2 regions of the Schaalia cardiffensis F0333 genome follow, and region 2 is predicted to be linked to the other one. Evidence: riboswitches for the same ligand, from Rfam matches in the RefSeq annotation. Region 2 holds a riboswitch; the other holds the start of a gene.
What was found. Region 2 has a riboswitch for ZMP and ZTP ahead of purH (bifunctional phosphoribosylaminoimidazolecarboxamide formyltransferase/IMP cyclohydrolase). Riboswitches for the same ligand answer to the same signal wherever they lie in the genome.
Positions count from the first base shown of each region.

Region 1: linked by a shared signal. The riboswitch ahead of glyA (serine hydroxymethyltransferase) and the one ahead of purH (bifunctional phosphoribosylaminoimidazolecarboxamide formyltransferase/IMP cyclohydrolase) in region 2 are both predicted to bind ZMP and ZTP.

Region 1 is NZ_CP040505.1:489,319-492,678, reverse strand. Features, by position in the region: gene FFA61_RS01990 (bifunctional methylenetetrahydrofolate dehydrogenase/methenyltetrahydrofolate cyclohydrolase) at 1-669, opposite strand, end outside; gene glyA (serine hydroxymethyltransferase) at 666-1,958, opposite strand; ZMP/ZTP riboswitch at 1,999-2,082, opposite strand; gene purU (formyltetrahydrofolate deformylase) at 2,363-3,226, opposite strand.
Region 2 is NZ_CP040505.1:1,621,626-1,624,985, forward strand. Features, by position in the region: gene purH (bifunctional phosphoribosylaminoimidazolecarboxamide formyltransferase/IMP cyclohydrolase) at 1-1,324, opposite strand, end outside; ZMP/ZTP riboswitch at 1,353-1,438, opposite strand; gene FFA61_RS06815 (cell division protein PerM) at 1,805-3,360, opposite strand, start outside.

The DNA.
Region 1 (3,360 bases), 1.1 Mb from region 2:
GCTGCCTGCGGCTGCGACGACGACATCGGCTTGTCGGACCTGGGCGGCCAGGTCCTTCGTTCCCGTGTGGCACACGGTGACGGTCGCGTTCACCTCGCGGCGGATCAGGAGCAGCCCGATGGAGCGGCCGACCGTGACCCCACGACCGACGACGCACACGTGCTTGCCTTTGAGGTCGATCCCGTGACGGGTCATGAGTTCGATAACGGCCCTTGGCGTGCAGGGAAGCGGTGAATCGATCGGCCCCGAACCGCGCAGAACCAGACGCCCGAGGTTCGTCGGGTGCAGGCCGTCGGCGTCCTTTTCCGGGTCGATCCGTTCAAGAACCGCGTTCTGGTCGATCCCCTTGGGTAAGGGGAGTTGGACGATGTAGCCCGTGCACGCCGGGTCGGCGTTCAAACGGTCCACGGCGGCCTCGATCTGTTCCTGGGTGGCGCTTGCGGGCAGGTCCACGCGGATCGACTCAATACCGACTTCCGCGCAGTCGCGGTGTTTGCCTGCCACATAGGTGACCGAGCCGGGGTCTTCGCCCACGAGGATTGTGCCGAGCCCGGGAACGACGCCGCGCTCGCGAAGCGCCGCAACCCTTTCAGCGAGTTCAGCTTTGATGGCGTCGGCCGTTGCTTTCCCGTCGAGGACCTGGGCGGGCCCGTTCCACGGCGCCCTCATTCGCCCAGCCCCGCGTAGAGCGGATGCGCGTCGGTCAGGGCCTTCACGCGTGCGCGCAGGCCATCGACGTCGACGGAAGCTCCGGACGCGCCCTGCACGAGAGTCGTGCCGATAATGTCGGCGACCTCGGCGAAGTCTTTCGCGTCGAAGCCGCGGGTCGCAAGAGCGGGGGTGCCGATGCGCAGACCGGAGGTGACTTTCGGGGGGCGAGGATCGAAGGGGACGGCATTGCGGTTGACGGTGATCCCGACCTCGTGGAGGAGGTCTTCGGCCTGCTGGCCGTCCAGCTTCGAGTTCACAAGATCCACGAGGACGAGGTGAACATCCGTGCCCCCGGTGACGAGGGTGATTCCCGCGCCCTTCGCGTCATCGGCCTTCAGGCGTTCGGCGAGGATCTGCGCGCCCTCAAGGGTGCGGCGTTGACGATCCTTGAACTCTTCGGTCTGCGCGACCTTCATGGCGATCGCTTTCGCGGCGATCGCGTGCATGAGGGGGCCGCCCTGCTGGCCGGGGAAGACAGCGGAGTTGATCTTCTTGCCCCATTGCTCGCCACGAGAGGACAGGATCATTCCCGAACGGGGGCCGCCGAGGGTCTTATGCACGGTCGTCGTGACGACATCGGCGTGGGGAATCGGAGTGGGGTGGAGCCCGGCTGCGACGAGGCCCGCAAAATGCGCCATATCGACCCACAGGACAGCGCCCACTTCGTCTGCGATCTCGCGGAAGGCCTGGAAGTCGAGGTGACGCGGATATGCGGACCAGCCCGCGATGATGACCTTCGGACGCTCACGCAAAGCGGCCTCGCGGACCTTCTCGGGTTCGATGCGCATCGTCTCAGGGGAGACCTCGTAGGCTGCGGCGTGATAGTTCTTGCCGGAGAAGTTGATCTTCATGCCGTGCGTGAGGTGTCCGCCGTGGGCGAGGGACAAGCCGAGGATCGTGTCCCCCACATTCGCCATCGCCATGAGGGCCGCTGCGTTCGCCTGGGCGCCCGCGTGAGGTTGGACATTGACGAAGTCAGCGCCTGTGAAGACCTGCTTCGCGCGCTCGATCGCGAGGGATTCTGCGACATCGACTGCTTCGCAGCCGCCGTAGTAGCGTCGGCCCGGGTAGCCCTCGGCGTATTTGTTCGTCAGCACGGATCCTTGGGCTTCGAGAACCGCGCGGGGAACGAAGTTCTCCGAGGCGATCATCTCGAGGGTCGTGCGCTGACGTTCGAGTTCAGCGTCGAGGACGGCCCGGATCTGCGGATCGAGCTCGGCCAGAGTCATGTCATTGAGGGAATCCATAGGGTTCTCCTTGTTGTGGAACGTCCGATTTCTCGCTCGGCATTCGGGCCCAGGCGGGCGGCCCCAGTACCTGTTCATCGCTCCCCGGTGGTTCCCCACCTGTTCGCCAGTCACGACCCCACCACTGTATCGCGGAGCGCTCCCTTCAAGCAGAGTGATCCAAGCGGCGGGGCCTTGGGCTCGGCCTGTTTCGCTTACGTTAGGAGTTGCGGGCTGCGGGGCTGTTCAGTCGGTCGAGGTTATTACCTCGTCTCATGTGCGCCAGAACTCGGTCCCGTTTGCACCTGGACGTGACGCCCTGCTTCTTCCGCTCAGCCGTCATTCCTTGCTTAGCCCCGCTTGTGCCTGGACGTGACGCTTGTGACGGGGGAAGGAACCTGGGCCTTAGCCAGGAGCTCCTCAGTTCAGCGGGCGAAGACGACCGTCCTCGCCCCGTCGAGGAGGACACGACGCTCGGCGTGCCAGCGCACCGCCTGCGCGAGGACGCGGCGCTCAACATCTTGACCGAGGGAGACCATGTCCGGGGTCGAGTCCGCGTGGGTGACGCGGGTGACATCCTGTTCGATGATCGGCCCCTCGTCGAGGTCGGGGGTGACGTAGTGGGCGGTCGCGCCAATGAGTTTGACGCCGCGGTCGTGGGCTTGGGCGTAGGGGCGGGCGCCCTTGAAGGAGGGAAGGAAGGAGTGGTGGATGTTGATGATCCGCCCGGCCATTTCCTCGCAGACCTTCTCAGAGAGGATCTGCATGTAGCGAGCGAGGACGATGAGTTCAACGTTCTCAGAACGGACGAGGTCGAGGAGTTCAGCTTCCGCCCGAGCCTTCGTGTCCTTCGTGACAGGAATGTTGAGGAAGGGAACTCCGTAGAACTGGGCGACGGGCGCAAGGTCGGGGTGGTTGCCGACGACTGCGACGACCTCAATGGGGAGCCCTTGGGAGCGCTGGCGGTAGAGCAGGTCAGTGAGGCAGTGGCCTTCGCGTGACACCATGATGATGGTCCTCAGGGGCCGCCCGAGGTCGTCAATGTTCCAGGTCGCCTCGAAACGCTTCGCGATGTCCGCCATTGCTTCTTCGACGGGTGCTCGCCCGACGGGCGAATCGATTTCGACGCGCATGAAGAACAGACCCGAATCCGGGTCGCCGAACTGTTGGGACTGAATGATATTGCCCTCGACCGAGCCGATAACGCCGGAGACCGCGTGAACGATGCCCGGCTGATCGGGGCATGAGAGTGTGAGGACGAGCTTCGAAGGCGCAGCAGTTTCAGTCATGGAGCAAGGTTAGCCAACTTGAGGGTGCGTCGAAGAATCGCCCAGGGTGAGGGATGGGCGGAGCTTCGAGGAAGTCCGAGGGCTGGTGAATCGCCTCGTCACCGGCTTGTTCTGTGCTTCTTCACCTCACCGGA
Region 2 (3,360 bases):
CCTGAACGAGCAGGCCGCCGGAGATCTGCTTGAATTCGCGGCCACCGCGCTCGGGCGGGAGGACCTCGAGGACGCGGAGGTTCTTCTTCGTGGACAAGACTTCAAGGGCCCCGTCCTCGTAGGCGGGGGCGAGGACGACCTCGGTGAAGATCTGGACGATCTGTTCGGCAAGCTCAAGCGTCACGGGCCGGTTGACTGCGATGACGCCCCCGAAGGCGGAGACGGGATCGCAGGCGTGCGCCTTGCGATGCGCTTGAGCGACATCCTCGGCCACCGCGATACCGCAGGGGTTGGCGTGCTTGATAATCGCGACGCAAGGAAGCTCGTGGTCGTAGGCGGCGCGCAGGGCCGCGTCACCGTCGGTGTAGTTGTTGTAGCTCATCGCCTTGCCGTGAAGCTGGCGGGCGTTCGCGATCCCGGGGAGGAGTTCGACGTCCTCGTCGCCGTCTTCGAACTCTTCCTCAATGTTGATCTCGCGGTAAACGGCAGCCCCCTGATGTGGGTTCTCACCGTAACGCAGGGCCTCGACGCGTTCGAAAGCATCGGCGGCGTAAACGGGGAAGGCTCCCTCTTCGGCGCCCGATTCGAGGACAGCCTCCTCGTCCTCGGAAAGCTCGAAGCCCAAGGAAGAGAGGAAGGCGGCGTCGGAGGCGTCAAGATGACGCTCGCAGGCCTCGGCAATCTCCTCGCGCAGGTCGTCACGGTCGAGTTGCTCCGCGAACCAGCCGGAGATTGCAAGGTCATAGGTCGCGGTGTGCACGAAGGCTTCACCGGCCAGGCCGCGGCGCTCCTCAAGGGTGAATCCCCCACCTTGAGCTGCAGCGATGACTTCGGAGTAGCGCGTGGGCGAAGTGACGACCGCGACGGAAGGGTGGTTCTTCGCGGCGGCGCGGACCATGGAGGGGCCGCCGATGTCGATCTGCTCAACGCACTCGTCGAAGGGTGCACCGGAGGCGACGGTCTCACTGAAGGGGTAGAGATTGCAGACCACGAGGTCGAAAGCTCCGACCTGAAGATCGTCGATCTGCTGGCGATGCTCGGATTTGCGCTGGTCAGCGAGGATGCCCGCGTGGATCATCGGGTGAAGGGTCTTGACGCGTCCTTCGAGGACCTCCGGGAAGCCGGTGACATCCTCGACGGGGGTGACTCGGATCCCAGCCTCGGCAATGGTTTTGGCGGTTGAGCCGGTCGAGACGATCTCCACTCCCGCCTGCGACAGGGCACTCGCGAGTTCCACGAGTCCGGTCTTGTCGTAAACGGAGATGAGGGCCCTGTTGAGGGGGCGAAGGTCGATGGGTTCAAGGTTGTCCAAGCGAACGGACATGCTTCCTCCGGTAAAGGTCGATCATCATGCCCGGCGCCCAGGCGGGCGGCGCCTCACGGGAACTGCCGGCCGCTCCCCGGTGGTGCCCCACCCTCGCCAGTTGCGACCGCCTCAAGCCTATCCCCCACTCACCCGGGTTCGGCAAGCCCGAGGACGGGGCTCAGTGTTCCCGAGGGTGGGAGGCGCGGTGCTGGTGCCGAGCGGAGGCGAGGCGTTCCTGAGGTGGAAGGTGCGTTTGCCACGCGGCGACACCTGGAAGAAGCGCGATTCCCAAGGCAGGAAGTGAGGCGACCACACGGCGATACCTGGGGGAGGTGAGGCACTACTCATGGGTGAGAAACTCCTTCAGAGTGAAGGGCGGTGTTCCTCTGGGTGAGGTGCCACTATTCATTTCAGTGACAACCCCAATTCCAGTGTTCCTCTGGGGCAAGAACCGGCAGGTGTTGGTTCAAGCTCCTCAGTGGAACTGTGGAGGCACTTTCAGTCCTCTTCCTCCTGCGTGCCCTCAGCGTGCGCTGATTCAGCGTGCACTGCGCTTCTTGAAAGTTCAGCGATTTCAACCGTTTCGGCGAGCTGTTCGGCCGGTGATTTCACGCTCGGAACGACATGCTGAGTCGTCCCGAGGAGTTCTTCAACGCTCACCGGGACCGGGGCTTTGGGAATCGGACGCTCGGCATGAGAGGAGTCCCCGGACTCAGTTTGGCCTTGTTCGGAGGCTGTCACTTGAGCCCGTGCTCGGGATGAGGCCCTGTCGTGGCCCTTCTCTGTAACGTCTTCTGTGCTTTCTGCGCCCGTTGCGCCCTTGGCGCGATGCTCGCCCGTGTCAAGGAGGTCCTCGCCGACCTCGCTGCGGTACTCAGCGGCCTCACCCTCACCATCGTTCATGCGGTATTTACCGTCCTCGTCAGCGCGGAAGTCACCGTCCTCGTCACCGCGCTCCTCGGCGTGATCCGCAAAGCTGTGCTGCTCACCAGAGTCGCCGTTGTCCTCACCCGGACTGTCAAGGCCCGCACTGTTCTCATGCGCTTCCAGAGCACCCGTCGCGCGTTCCCCGCCCTCCTTCGAGTACTCTCCGTCTTCGGCCAGGGGCCTCCCAGCCTCATTCACGTGCTCCCCGCCCTGAGCCAAGTGTCCTTCGCCGAAAGAGCCAGTCTCAGAATCATCCTCACCTTCGGAGGAGTCCCCCACAGACGAGTCCCCCATAAGCAAGTCCTCCAGAGAAGAATCCCCTGCAACTGTCCTCGAAGAAGACGCGGGGGCCCCTTCCTCGTCAATGGGAATCGGGAAAACCGGGGGCTCGGGCACGGGCTGGTTGCGCGAAATCGCCCACTGGGAGCGCGCCCACCAAACGCTGCGCGGATGAACGCCGACCATCCCCGCAAAGAAACCACCCCCGAATTCGAAGATCAGAGTCAGGACGACCGGGAAAAGCGGAGGGCCGACATGGGTCAAACGAGTATCACCCAGAACCAAAATCGAACTCGCGAACCACACGAAACCCACGAGCGTGAGCACCCCAATTCCCGAAGCGGCGACGTAGCACTGCTCGCGAAGACTTGCGCGAGTGTGCTTCCTCCCCCACCAGGCACCCACTGCAATACCGATACCAATCGGCGCGAGGATCGTCCAATAGTCCGGCGTCGAAGTCGGCAAAGCCCCTAGAAGGGGGATGGCGGGAATCGGCAGTGTCGGCGCAGAAGCGGGAGAATGCAGGGCATCCACTCCGACGTAGACGCCGGGCCCGAGGATCCACGCCAGACTCCACGCGAGCACGCTCGGGAGATAACAGAGCTGGGCGAGCACCACGAGGATGTTCGCGAAGGTCGAGTCGGCGAGAAGGAGCGCGTGAATCTGGCGGATCTGGTCCCAATGCGTCGCGACGGCGAGCACCGAAAGCACAACGGACAAGGCAAGAACACAGATGAGGAGCCACGATCCCGCTTTCACGCCTTCGCGGATAACGCTGGGGACGCGCAACACCTCCCAAGGGTTGTCGCTCACGTCGAAAGCGGCCCAAGCTGCGGCGATCCCGGGAA